One region of the Methylotenera versatilis 79 genome, then DNA from elsewhere that is predicted to be linked to it. Evidence: predicted binding sites of a transcription regulator. Region 1 holds the regulator's gene; each other region holds the start of a gene.

Region 1 (4,697 bases):
GGCTTTCAATCGCTTTGGGTAAAGCTTCTAATGCTGCACTGCGACTATCGATACTGATGGCGACTTTATTATGATGGATCGCATTAAGGTGCTGTGAAATATGGGGCAATAAAGTGGCGGGCAAATTATCGATGCAATAAAACCTGTTGTCTTCTAATGCGCGCAAGACAATACTTTTACCTGAGCCAGAAAGACCTGTCACAATAATAATCTGCATTACTTTGCCTGCTTAAGCTTTAATTTTGGGGCTGATTTAAGACTGGATTTTGGCTCAGCACTTTCAGTATCAGCGCTTTGACTGTTAATTCTTTTTAAATTGGCATTTTCTAAACTGGCTTTTTGCATCATTTGCTTTTGACGCTGACTAAACTGTTTCGTTGCATTGATGCCTCTTAATAACAACATGTGGTTGCGCACAGCAACTTCCAGCAATACCGCAATGTTGCGTCCCGCCGCAATCGGTATATTCACCTTTGGAATCTCTACTTCCAACACGCGCTCATGCTGCGTTTTGGCATTCAGTCTATCGAGCTTAAGTGGATTCAATGTATCCGCTAATTCCAACTGAATAATCAAATCCAGCGGCTTGGTTGGCTTCACTGCATTATCACCAAAAAGTGCACGAATATTAAGAATACCTAAACCACGTACTTCCAAAAAATCTTGTAATAACGATGGGCAACGACCCTCAATGCGTTCCGGTGATATTTTAAAAAAATCGACAATATCATCTGCTACCAAACGATGTCCGCGTGTAATAAGCTCTAGCGCTAACTCGCTTTTACCAATCGCAGCATCACCTTTAATTAGCACGCCAAAACCTTGTACTTCTATAAAAACGCCATGCAAACTGATGGTTTCTGCCATCGCAAGTTTTAAATAATGGCTTAATAAATCCATTAACTGCGGGCTTTGCATGGTGGAAGTGAATAATGGAATATGGTGAGTATTGGCTGCTGAAATTAATTCTTTCGGCGCTTTTTCACCATTTGCAACGACAACTGCGGCTAAATCGGTTGCGTATAAATTAGTAATAGCTTGCTGCATCGCAATAATGCTCAGACTATTTAGATAGTCCATTTCAGCGCAACCCAACACCTGCACACGGTTAGGATGTACGAAATTGAGATGGCCAATTAAAGCCAGAGAAGGCTTAGTGACTTTTTCGGAATTGAGTTGGTTATTGCCGCCATCAAGCCCTGCAATCCAGTGGAGTTTGAGCTTGAGGCGGGTTTCCTTGAAGAGTTCGGCTACGTTAATTTGAGCCATAGATTATTTAAGTTAGTTAAGAGTTGGATTTTCATCAATAGACGGATGTTGACCTATATCTTGATGTTTAACAGCACCATTCGCTTTATGATGACTGCCGTGTTTTTCTTTATGTTTGAGAACTTGGCGGTCTAGTTTGTCTGTCAACATATCAATCGCGCTATACATATTCTCATCGATGCACTCAGCGTGTAAATCATTGCCGGGTACGTGTAATGTAGCCTCTACTTTTTGAGCGAGCTTTTCTACACTCATGGTAACTTTAACGTCAATCACATGATCGAAGTGATTGCGAATTCTAACGAGTTTGCTCTGCACATATTCGCGCATTGCAGGTGTAATTTCTAAGTGATGCCCAGTTAATTGTAAATTCATGACTTGCTCCTTATTGAAATTGTTCTCCAAGTAAAGCTTGCCAATAAGTAGCACATCTTTACTCATCGAACAATTTAAGTGTACACCTTTGATTATTTTTTGCGAGGTGGTTTGAGCAGATTATTCAGTATTATTTGTAACGCTTTTGTAAAATTGCTTAAAGCGATTTGCGTAAATTCGCTGGCGGAATATTCAGCGATTCGCGATATTTTGCGATAGTCCGGCGCGCGACAATAATGCCTTGTTTCGCCAAAATATCGGTGATTTGATTATCTGACAATGGCTTTTTAGGCGTTTCTTCTGCGACCAATTGTTTAATCAGCGCACGAATCGCCGTGGCAGAAGCAGAGCCGCCAGCATCAGTTGCTACATGGCTCCCAAAGAAATATTTCAGTTCAAAAACACCGCGCGGAGTGAGCATATACTTATGCGTTGTTACGCGTGAAATAGTCGATTCATGCAACTCAAGCTCTTCTGCGATCTCACGCAAAACGAGTGGCCGCATGGCGATTTCACCATGCTCAAAAAAATTACGTTGGCGATCAACAATCGCTTGGCTAACGCGCAAAATAGTAGAGAAACGCTGCTGGATATTTTTAATCATCCATTTGGCTTCTTGCATTTGCGTTTGCAGATATTGATTCGAATTTTCGCGATTGCGCTTCAAAATGTCTGCGTACAATTGGTTAATACGTAGTTTAGGAATCACGCCATCATTTAACGTTGCAATCCAAATGCCTTTCACTTTTTTAACCAGCACTTCATGCTGAATAAAGTGATCGCGACTGAGTTGCGCAAAATCGCTACCTGGGCGCGGATTTTGCTGTTTGATTAAAGTTTGTGCGCCTTTTAAGGCGATATCATCGCAATTCAGCAATTTACGTAACTTAGCGAAATCCTTATTTGCCAATACCGCTAAATGTTGTTGAACAATGATTTTGGCAATGTTCAAAAAGTCAGTTTCTTTTGGCAGCACATTGAGCTGCAACAGTAGGCACTCTTGTAAATTGGTTGCCCCTAAACCTGGCGGATCCAAATGCTGAATCAGTTTTAGCGCAGTTTCTAGCTCTAGCAATTCAATTTCAAGCTCTTCTGGCAATAATTCTGCCATGTCAGCCAATGACTCTTCTAAATAACCATCTTCGTTGATGCTATCAATTAATAACAGCACCAGTGTCTGATCGCGATCAGATAAAGGCATTAACTTAAGCTGGCTTAATAAATGCTCGCGCAAACTAGCTGAGACGATTTCTTGTCGCGTGTAGTCGCCATCATCATCGTCACTATTATTCTGACGCCCGCCTTCATCCCAGTTACTCGCGCTGCCATATTCTTCGTAATTTTCATCAAAATCAGTTGCTGAAAAATCTTCTCCTGCACTGGATTCTTGCGGCGCATCAATCGATTCTGTGTTTTCTTGGGAGTTAGTCGTGCTGGTTTCTTGATAATCTAAACTATTAAAAGCATCTGGTTCATCAACATCGGCGGCTTGTTTGCCATCAGCATCCAAGTTGTCATTATCGTTATTTTTTTGCAATACACTATCGTCGAAACCTGCATCTGCCTCACCATCTTCGCCATCGACCAGCTCTAACAATGGATTCTCTTGCAAAATCACATCTAGCTCTTGATTTAGCTCAAGGCTCGATAATTGCAGCAAACGAATTGATTGCTGCAATTGCGGCGTTAACGCCAAATTTTGCGACATTCTAAGTTGTAGATTTTGCTTCATAAATACTTGAGGCTAGAGCCTGAAATCTTTCCCTAAATACACTTCCCGCACTGCTTCGTTATTTACAATTTCTGCAGGATGCCCAGACGCAAACACCGTACCGTCATTTACAATATAAGCGCGGTCGCAAATACCTAAAGTTTCGCGCACGTTATGGTCTGTAATCAATACACCAATATTTTTGCTGCTTAAAAAACGAATAATCTTTTGAATATCTAAAACCGCGATTGGGTCGATACCAGCAAAAGGTTCATCTAATAAAATAAAACTAGGATTGGTGGCTAAACAGCGCGCAATCTCAACCCGACGGCGCTCACCGCCAGACAAACTGATTGCCGAACTGTTGCGAATATGCGTGATATGCAACTCTTGCAATAAAGACTCCAGCTGCGTATTTTTTTCATCTTCAGTTAGATTTTGCAGCTCTAAAATAGCCAATATATTTTCGGTTACGGTTAACTTACGAAAAATAGATGGCTCTTGCGGCAAATAAGCCAAGCCCATGCGCGCACGGCTGTGAATCGGCATGCGACTTAAATCTTTGCCATTCAGCAAAATACGTCCCGCATCCAACATTACCAATCCGACAATCATGTAAAAGCTCGTTGTCTTACCCGCGCCATTTGGCCCAAGCAAACCCACCACTTCGCCACTATTGATTTGCAGCGAAATATCTTGCACCACTGTGCGTGTTTTATAAGACTTCCGTAGATGTTCTACAACGAGTTCGCTCATTTTTGATGTTTTATTTTATTAAGTGTTTTATTCGGTTAAGTTTGTATTAGTTTGATTGAGACTCAGGTTTGCTAGTCGCCTCAGACGTATTGCTAAACCTTAAAACCTTATCCACTCTGGGCGGCGGATTCGTGTTGATTTTCAATTCAGAGGATTTATCATTTGCCGGCTTATCATTTGGAATGGCGGCGGGTTTATTTTTCGGCTGAATAATCGCTTTAACGCGACCCGTAGATGAACCACTGCCTTCAGATTTCACGCCACCAATCACTTCTGCATATTCAGCGTTGGCGTCATAACTGATGTAATCGCCATGCACGATATCTTCGCCACGCTTTACCCATGCGCGCGTGTACAACTGCACTTTGTCCATACGGCCATCATATTCAATGCGCTGACCGCTGCCTTGTATATACTCATCTTTACCCTCACTTTTTTGCTTAAAAGTGGTTGGATTGCCAGTCGACGTACTGTGCTGAAAACCCTCTTTGTCTTCACGCACAATCAACTTATCTGCATGAATAATCAGTGTGCCCTGCGTTAAAATCACTTTTCCCGTATAGGTGCTGGTTTTTTTTGCGTCATT
Region 2 (4,697 bases), 380 kb from region 1:
AAAAATCGACTACATATTCTGCACCACGGTATAGCTCAGTATGGCCTTTTTGACGACCAAACCCTTTCACTTCTGTGACAGTGATGCCTTGTACACCTATATTCGACAAGGCTTCACGCACTTCATCAAGCTTAAAAGGCTTGATAATTGCGGATACAAATTTCATGTTGTTCTCCAGTTGGTAGGTAATGGGCAAGCCAGGCATTTGCGTTGGCTTACCATTCTAATATAACTTAAAAATTAAAATACACGGCCAATCGTTACAATCCAACGAGCATCCGCTAGATCTTTAACTTCTGAGCGATTGTTGAAACTTGCACCACCAAAGCCACGGGTGCTCCAGTAACCTGTATCAGATGCGCCTGTGTAATACACACCAGCGTTCCAGCCTTCTGAGCTAGCCACTTTAAATGATTTACTCAAACCGATTTTATAGTCTGTGTAGTCAGGATCATCTTCATTCAGTGCGTTAGCACTGCTACCTTGTGTCAAATCAAGTTTGCCTGATACATTTAAATGACCAACGTGACCAATCAATGTCAAGCCGTACCAAGGCAATGGATAAGCAGCATTTAACTCTATATAAGTTGTACCGCTAGTGCCGCCGTCCCAACCTGTTTTTTTCTCAGCACCAAACCAGTCACCTAAAGTAACAGATGCTTTTGCACTGATCCATTTGTAAGATAAACCAACGTTGCCTTCATAAGTGTCCCAGCGACCGCCATTAGGTGTTTGCTGTGTTCCTGCAACATAATATTTTTTCCAGCTTCCGCCCGGATAGAAATAACCAATCGCGCCAATTGAGTAACCTAAACCTTCAACTGCATCAATCGTACCGTTGTAACCACCATAAAGATCTAACTCAACGGGAGCATCTGGAAATGTGTTTGGCGAAATAGTTGAACCCCATACACCAACAAACAAACCGCTTGAATGCGCAATATCAAAGCCGCCTTGAAGCGCTGGCTTGTGCCATGATTGTGAAATACCACGTGTGTAGTAATCAGAAACAAAACCCACGTTTGATGTTACTGTAAAATTTGATACTGGTGCTGCTTCAGCAGCTGGTGCAACCGCATCTTCAGCGTAAGATAATGTCGGTACTGCGAGAGCGCTTAGTACTGCGATTGATAATAATGAATTACGCATTGTGTATCCCCTAACGTTGTTGTAAAAATATTAAGTAGTTTTAACCACGATATTGACTAGCAAAGCGCGTGCCAAAATAAAAGTGATTAAAATCAATGCGTTATGTTTTATGTTTGTAAGCTGTAGTTATTAACTAACGGTGAAAATCTGTTAAACTGCACCAAAATAGCGAGGAAATATTATGTTTAATTCATCTCAATTTCAAGATTTATCAAATAAAATCAAAGACATAGTAAAAACATCGCCTTTAGCAGATGTCGACAAAAACATTCATGCACTAATTAAGGGCGCACTCACCAAAATGGAGCTAGTCACGCGTGAAGAGTTCGATGTGCAAACAGAGGTATTACGACACGCTCGCGAACAACTTGAAAGCTTAGAAACAAAACTTGCCGGGCTAGAAAAGCAGATACTAAAAGAATCAATATCATCAGAGCAGATTAAGCAACAATGAGTTTAGCCGTGCTACATAGCCGTGCCTTAAATGGTATGGAAGCACCCGAAGTCATCGTAGAAGTGCATCTTGCAAATGGGCTGCCTAGCTTTACTATCGTAGGTCTTCCAGAAGCTGAGGTGAAAGAAAGTAAAGACCGCGTGCGTGCGGCTATTCAGACGGCGCAATTCGAATTTCCTGCGCGACGCATTACAGTTAATCTTGCCCCTGCAGATTTACCTAAAGAAAGCGGACGTTATGATTTGCCGATTGCTTTGGGCATTTTGGCGGCAAGCGGGCAGATTCCTAAAGACGCATTAAGTCGTTACGAAATTGCTGGAGAATTAGCGTTAACTGGTGAGTTACGACCTATTCGCGGTGCGTTAGCCATGACGTATCAAATGGTCAAAAATAGCACCAAAACCAAGCGTGCTTTTATTTTGCCCCAAGCCAGTGCAGAAGAAGCCAGTTTGGTAAAAGATGCCATTATTTATGCCGCAAACTCGCTGTTAGAAGTGTGTGCACATCTCAGCGGTCACACCATTATTCCGCAATATCAATCAAATGCGCTGCAACATAAAAATCATTATGCCGATTTCAATGAGGTAAAAGGTCAATCGCAGGCTAAGCGTGCGCTAGAAATCGCAGCCGCTGGCGGGCATAGCGTATTCATGTTGAATGCTTAGAGACCAATAAATTTAGATGTCATTTTATTATTAATTAAATAAATGAATCTAAAGCTCGAAATTACCTTAATGATTACGAGAGTTTCGATCTAAGTAATTATTCACAGGTACAGGGGGGGGGATTCATTAACCAATATAGGTTAGAGGGTCTCGCGTATAAAAATAAAAAAAATTGTTGTTAGTACAGGGTATTAAATTTGAGTCTCATCAGTGGTTTATATTGGTACTATCGTTCTATATTTAAGAGTTTCACTTTTAGGTTGGTATATTTTGGGTAGCTCTTTAATATTTATTTTTAACGGCATCTGACTGGCGATACCACTAAATATACATGTTCCGATTGGGAGTGTCGGTATTGATTCTTCTGTAAATTTGTCAATATATGAAACTGCACTAGATATCGTTGCGAGATCTTTCTGATTAATTAATCTGTGTATGAAATAATTATGTGCTTGAGACGTTATAGTTGCTGATATGTCATTGGGCCTTTGGCTAGAAATTGTAATAAAAACTCCAAACTTTCTACCTTCTTTTATAATTTCTTCAAAAGTTTCTAATCGATAATCTTTCCAGCTTTCTGACTCGCGAGATGAGACTGTTGAAAGAATGTTGTGAGCTTCATCAATAATTATATTTAATGACTTTGAATTATTGAATTTCTTTTGTTCGGAATAAAGCATCTTAGAAAGTAATAGAGGTATGGTTTTTTTCATATCCAGATTTACTTTATTTAAGTTCACAACAACAAAGTTGCTCTCCCAAAATGTATGAACGCCTGATGTATCAAAGAGCTTGTGTATATCTTTTCTTTTACTTTTTAATTTATTAATTGCTGGGGCTATATGTTCATTTTGAGCTCTATTAGTAAGCACATCTTTAATAAGCTGAATATATAGAAAATCGATTACACGGGCTAATATTTCTTCAGGCTGTTTATATTCTTTGACATGTTTATAGACAATACTCTTCTCAATTTCGTTTGGAGTAGTTTGAGGATATATACTTCCATTAATAACAAACTGCTCAGATTTATTCAACCATTCAAGGTCACTTTCTATCTCCACTTCAACACCCTTTGAATCTACACTTGGTAATAAATCTTTTAAGTAATCTATTAGCAAATACGCTCTAACTTTATCGGCCATCTGTAATACAGATTTTATTTGTTTTCTAATTATGTTACGTAAATATTCATCGGGATCATCAGCTTTGTTAACGGAGGCATATAAAGCCATAGCCCTACTTATGAACGGTTTTTGGGTTTTCTCTGTTGCATCCGATAACAAAGATAAAACTTCTAAACTAAGCAAGCTCTCGGCGTCCAGAGGTATCTTGTCTCCACTATTTGATTCAGTTGAAAGTTTGTAAACTTTTTTATGTGGTGTAATGCAATTACTTTTAATATATTCACCGTTAAAATCAAATAATACAAAATGCGAGTTAGCATTGAATGCTTCTTCATTTCTAGCTCTTAAGGTTTTATATAACTCTTTATAGAGAATGGCTAATGTATTTGATTTTCCACTGCCTGTATTACCAAATATTGCAATATGTGTATTAAACAATCCATCGATAGGCAATTCAATATCAATGTCATCTCCTTCTGTAGTGGCGATTTTAATACTGGGCTCATTTGATGATACGAAGTTATGTATTTGATGTGTTCGTTGTTTTGTAACTATGTAAGCTTCATTACCAATCAAGGGAAGCTCTTTCGTACCACCAATAAATTTATTTAGTTGATTAATATATCCAGTCAAAGTAACACTAAGAATTCTTGAATTGCGATTCGTTGCTACGTAATCAGTATCTGAAAACTTAAGCGGTTCTACCTTCTCACCATCAACTTTACCAATGATGCTTAAGAAACCTTTTCTAATCTCTATGTAACTATTAACAGATATGTTTTTTAAAATATCCCCATTGAAAAATATGTCTGAAAGATTTTTGTTTTTATCTACAGTTATAAATATTTTACGTCCATCAACTTGAGTTACTTCACCTACACGTAAAACTGCATCCTTGACTAGATCTAATGTATTCATAATGTTAGTACAGGCACGGATGTGACTGAATCCATTAATTGATTTAGCTTATCGAATGATGTCACTTCTCCCTCTAATGGCGCGACAATATCTACATTATAAAAACCTTTAAATTTCTCTTCATAACTTTGAACGGCATCTTGATCATAAGCAATAATCATTAATTTTAATGTTGGATTTTTCAATGCTCTTCTAGTAATTTCAAGGATATGTTCATCTTCAAATGAAAAACCAAATGCAATTAAAAAAGTATTTTCTTTATCTAGCTCATTAGCAAATAATCTTAATAACTCATAATAAGTTCGATCCATTATTGTTTCTTTAAACTTACTTATTTGTGGAAGAATTATTGAAAAGTTATCTAGATATTCTTTAAGCTTGCTA
Region 3 (4,697 bases), 120 kb from region 1:
CCATAAATCAATCGTTGTTCTTTCCATCGCCCTGCTCCTATTGCCTTACATGCTAATCATTAATGAGGTTAATACAAAATCTAGCCCTAAAATTGCTAATGACGATGTCACCACTGTTCTGGTCGTCGCGCGGCTCACACCCTCGGCTGTTGGCGGCGCATCGTAACCTTCAAACAAGGCAATCATGGTACAAGCAACACCAAACACAAGGCTTTTTATCACGCCATTTAAAATATCAAATTGCCAATCAACATTGGCCTGCATTTGCGACCAGAATGCGCCTGCATCTACACCAATTAACGGTACCGCAACTAAATAACCGCCCAAAATACCGACCATTGAAAACAACGCAGCCAAAATTGGCATCGCAATCACGCCTGCCCAAAACCGTGGTGCGATAACGCGTGAGATAGGGCTAACCGCCATCATTTCCATTGCAGATAATTGCTCGGTCGCTTTCATTAAACCAATTTCTGCCGTAATAGCTGTGCCAGCACGTCCTGCAAATAACAGCGCCGTCACCACAGGGCCTAATTCGCGCAACAACGATAAAGCCACCAATACGCCGATAGACTCGGATGAACCATACTTTTGCAAGGTGTGATAGCCCTGCAAAGCCAGCACCATACCGACAAAAAAAGCAGATACCAATATAATAACCAGCGACATAACGCCCGTAAAATAGACTTCTCGAACAGTTAAATGAAATCGGCGAAAACTTTCACCAGAAGAAGCCAGCGTTAGACCAAACAGTCGCGCACCAGCGCCTAAGCGCCAAACGTTGTCACTGAATTTATGCCCTATGCTGCGCAATGTACGAACTAAACAGACAAATAAGTTAGATTTAATCATCTTATATATACTTCAATTATGTCGCTTTAAAATCTAACAAATCTTGCTTGTAATCACCCGCTGCATAATGAAACGGTACTGGCCCATCTTTCTCGCCATGCACAAATTGATGCACAAATGGCAAGTCTGATTTACGCAAATCTTCTGGTGTACCTTCTGCTGCAACCACGCCATTGGCAACAAAATAGACATAATCTGCGATGGTAAATGTTTCTTTTACATCATGCGACACGATGATAGAGGTTGCGCCAAGCGCATCATTTAAAGTGCGAATCAAATCGCAAATAACTGCCATAGAAATAGGGTCTAAACCTGCAAAAGGCTCATCGTACATAATAATATCGGGATCAAGCGCAATTGCTCTTGCTAGCGCCACACGCCTCGCCATACCACCAGACAACTCAGTTGGCATCAATTTATGGGCGCCACGTAAACCAACAGCATTTAATTTCAGCAGTACCAAATCGTGAATCATACTTTCAGGTAAATCGGTATGTTCACGCATCGGAAAGGCCACATTTTCATATACAGACAAATCGGTGAATAATGCGCCCTGTTGAAACAACATACCCATTTTGCGGCGCAATTGATAAATGCCAGCGCGGCTTTGTTTATGTACCACCTGGCCGTCAACGCGCGCCTCACCTTTGCTTGGCTTAAGTTGCCCGCCGATTAAACGTAATAACGTGGTTTTACCGCTGCCGCTGCCGCCCATAATGGCAATTACTTTGCCACGCGGAAACACCATGTTGATGCCTTGATGCAACATGCGGTTTTTATAGCCAAAAGAAAGGTTGTCGAGTTCGACGATATTTGGAGTCATTTGATGTGGGATTTAATTTTGTAGACATTCTAAATCAAAACGTCTAACAATCAAAAGTTTAAATAGATAGTATTACAAACAAAAAAGCCCGCATATGCGGGCTAATCTATTAAAACGCAAGACAAACGATATAGGGTGTTCCATCTACAATTTGTCCTGTTGCCACAGAAGGTTGTCCAGCTACTGCTACTGCTCTCAAAGAACCTGTTGCCGTATTACCATCATCTAGATTAGCATCAATTTGCTTAACCAGTCTACCAGCAATGTTTTCAGTACAAGTTACATATGAACCCGTCATTGGAGCAGCGTCCACAATAGTTGCAAAGCCAGGAAGACTTTGTACTCCAAAACGACCACTTTCAGCATTACGTGGTAAATATGCAGGATCATTAACTGCTGTAGGACCTGTTGCAAAACCAGCTAAACGTACATGTTGCCAAAATAAAAATGATTCATCTGTAGGAGTTGTAGAATTCCATGCTCCATTAATTTGCGCATTATTAAGCGTTGCTGCTGGCGAGCCTGCTGCTGTGCCGCCATTTATGTGAACTGCCACATTAGCATCATCACCAGGAATTGCACGAAACTTATCCTGGTAGCCGTAAATAAAAATTTGTACGTTTTTAAGATCTGCAGTGATATTTTTTGCCTTAGCACTATTAATCAGTTCCTGCCCTCTTAAAACACCGCCCAGCAACAGGCCGATAATCACCAGCACGATGGCTAGCTCAATAAGGGTAAAACCTGTTTGTTTATTCATTGTGGTATCCTTTTAACCGATATTATCATGTGATTTTTTATTGCAACAATCACAATTTTGTCATAATTCATGCAAACAACATGCCAATGCATTTTCACCGCATCAGGTCTTGTTTAATGGCTATTTAAGTTATTTTGAAGTAAATTTAACCCAAGCAATAAAAATGCTTGTTGAGATTTCGTCATAACTGACAGATTATTGACACATTAACGACAACGTACCTTCTAAATACGGACTATACCCGATGTTTAAAACCCTATTCAATTACCACAAAATAAATCTTATTTTGATTAGAAACTCACACCGTGTTTTAGCATTAATGTTGCTCTCACTGCATGCTTTTTTAATTTGGGGCAACGAGCAAAATTACTTAAAACAAACACTTTTCTTAGGAACATACGCTTTGTTTTTGTTATGGCAGCCTATTTGGCGCAGCACTGAAAAACTTTCGCGGCCAGCGCTCGCCATCTTTATTGGCGTCGGCATTATTGGCTTTTTTTATTCCAGTTGGTGGTTAACTGCGCTTTGGCTATCTATTTTATTTGGCTTGCTGGGCGGGCGGATTTTTTCAGAAGAAACCAAAACCAACCGCATTATCCATATTTTGGCAGCCAGTTATTTACTTTCAATGCTGCTATTGTGGGTTGTACCAAAACTACTCGGCGCATCTGATGATTTAGAGGCGGCTACTTTTGTCATTCGCTACTTGATTCCGCTGTTACCGATCACTATCTTTTTTATTGGCAATCAAACTAGCAAATCGGGCCAATTACCGGTTTTAGACTTTTTCTATACCTTATTACTCATGCTTGTTGCCTTGATTTTAGTACTTGGCAGTTACGCAATTGGTACACTAAACACAGTTAACTACATACAAGTGATGTTTATCACCATATTCAGCATGGCTTTTGTATTGCTGGCGTTTAGCTTCTTATGGCAGCCCAGCACACGTTTCTCCGGCGTAGAACTTTTGATGTCACGCTATCTGTTAAGTATCGGCATGCCATTTGAAAAATGGGTAAAAAGTATCGCGGTTTTGGCTGAAATCGAATCGACTCCAAACGGTTTTGTGCAAGCTGCGATGATAGAAATGACATCACTAGCTTGGGTTTCTGGCGTTTCTTGGTTGGCAGATGAGACACAAGGCAAATTGGGCGAGTCATCCAAACATCAAACCAATTTTAGCTTTAAAGATTTTCACATGACATTGCACACCAATTGGCAAATTTCACCCGCTTTGTATGTACATGTAAAATTGTTAACCCAAATTATGGGCGAGTTTTATGAAGCCAAACGACGCGAAGAAACCTTGCGCCAGAATGCTTATATGCAGGCATTTTATGAAACAGGCTCACGTTTAACACATGATATTAAAAATATTTTGCAATCGGTTGGCACACTGGTTTCCGCGGCTGAACAAACTGAAGATAAAGATAACGCTGCGTTACTTAACTTAATCCGCAAGCAATTACCTGTATTAAATCAACGTATTGCTGCGACTTTAGATAAACTTAAAGCACCGAATGAAGATAAAAAGCGCGTAGAAAAAATGTCTGCATGGTGGAAAAACCTGCAATTACGTCACACGCAAGATCGCATTGAATTTAAAGCCAGCGAATTACCTAAACAAGATATTAATGCAGAAGTGCTAGATAGCGTGTTGGATAATCTGCTGAATAACGCATTAGAAAAAGCCAAATATCAGCCGAATACACTGATTACCATTGAGATGCATCACATTGCAACGAGCGGTGATGATGGCAAACATTTTTGTATTGATGTGACGGATACGGGTAAAGCGATGGATGCAGCGATTGCGCATGATTTGTTTAAAAAACACATCGCCTCGCACAATGGATTAGGCGTTGGTTTATATCATGCCGCACAAGATGCCAAACAAGCAGGATACAATTTGATTTTAGATAGCAATGTGAATGGCACAGTAAGATTTAGAGTGCAGTTGAGCGCTTAATCGCGAATCTGAATTGTTGCAATTAGCGCCCTAAAAACATATGCCAGCTTTCGCTGGCATATGATAATTGCACAAAATTTGAAACTTACAATTTATAGCTCGCCGTAAGAATGCAAGCCGCTTAAGAACATATTCACACCCAAAAATGCAAAGGTTGTGACTAGCAAGCCAATTAATGCCCACCAAGCCAGTACTGGCCCGCGCAAGCCTTTAACCATACGCAAATGCAACCATGCAGCGTAATTCAACCACACAATTAATGCCCAAGTTTCTTTTGGATCCCAACTCCA

The links. The regulator sigma-54, encoded in region 1, starts transcription at its own class of promoters, with help from an activator protein. The targets are predictions, from matches to a motif close to TGGCACNNTTCCTGCT.
Region 2: the regulator sigma-54 is predicted to act here: its motif matches at 1,208-1,223, upstream of METVE_RS0105160 (TorF family putative porin).
Region 3: the regulator sigma-54 is predicted to act here: its motif matches at 2,506-2,521, upstream of METVE_RS0102775 (prepilin-type N-terminal cleavage/methylation domain-containing protein).

The regions. Positions count from the first base shown of each region.
Region 1 is NZ_ARVX01000001.1:647,947-652,643, forward strand. It holds gene rapZ (RNase adapter RapZ) at 1-217, opposite strand, end outside; gene hprK (HPr(Ser) kinase/phosphatase) at 217-1,269, opposite strand; gene hpf (ribosome hibernation-promoting factor, HPF/YfiA family) at 1,282-1,644, opposite strand; gene METVE_RS0103395 (RNA polymerase factor sigma-54) at 1,802-3,376, opposite strand; gene lptB (LPS export ABC transporter ATP-binding protein) at 3,389-4,111, opposite strand; gene lptA (lipopolysaccharide transport periplasmic protein LptA) at 4,158-4,697, opposite strand, start outside.
Region 2 is NZ_ARVX01000001.1:1,027,276-1,031,972, forward strand. It holds gene glnK (P-II family nitrogen regulator) at 1-166, opposite strand, end outside; gene METVE_RS0105160 (TorF family putative porin) at 241-1,149, opposite strand; gene METVE_RS0105165 (accessory factor UbiK family protein) at 1,331-1,603, shown strand; partial or broken gene METVE_RS12570 (magnesium chelatase domain-containing protein) at 1,600-2,256, shown strand; gene METVE_RS0105175 (ATP-binding protein) at 2,484-4,313, opposite strand; gene METVE_RS0105180 (SIR2 family protein) at 4,310-4,697, opposite strand, start outside.
Region 3 is NZ_ARVX01000001.1:530,165-534,861, forward strand. It holds gene mlaD (outer membrane lipid asymmetry maintenance protein MlaD) at 1-27, opposite strand, end outside; gene mlaE (lipid asymmetry maintenance ABC transporter permease subunit MlaE) at 46-852, opposite strand; gene METVE_RS0102770 (ABC transporter ATP-binding protein) at 869-1,675, opposite strand; gene METVE_RS0102775 (prepilin-type N-terminal cleavage/methylation domain-containing protein) at 1,785-2,435, opposite strand; gene METVE_RS0102780 (sensor histidine kinase) at 2,755-4,407, shown strand; gene ccsB (c-type cytochrome biogenesis protein CcsB) at 4,500-4,697, opposite strand, start outside.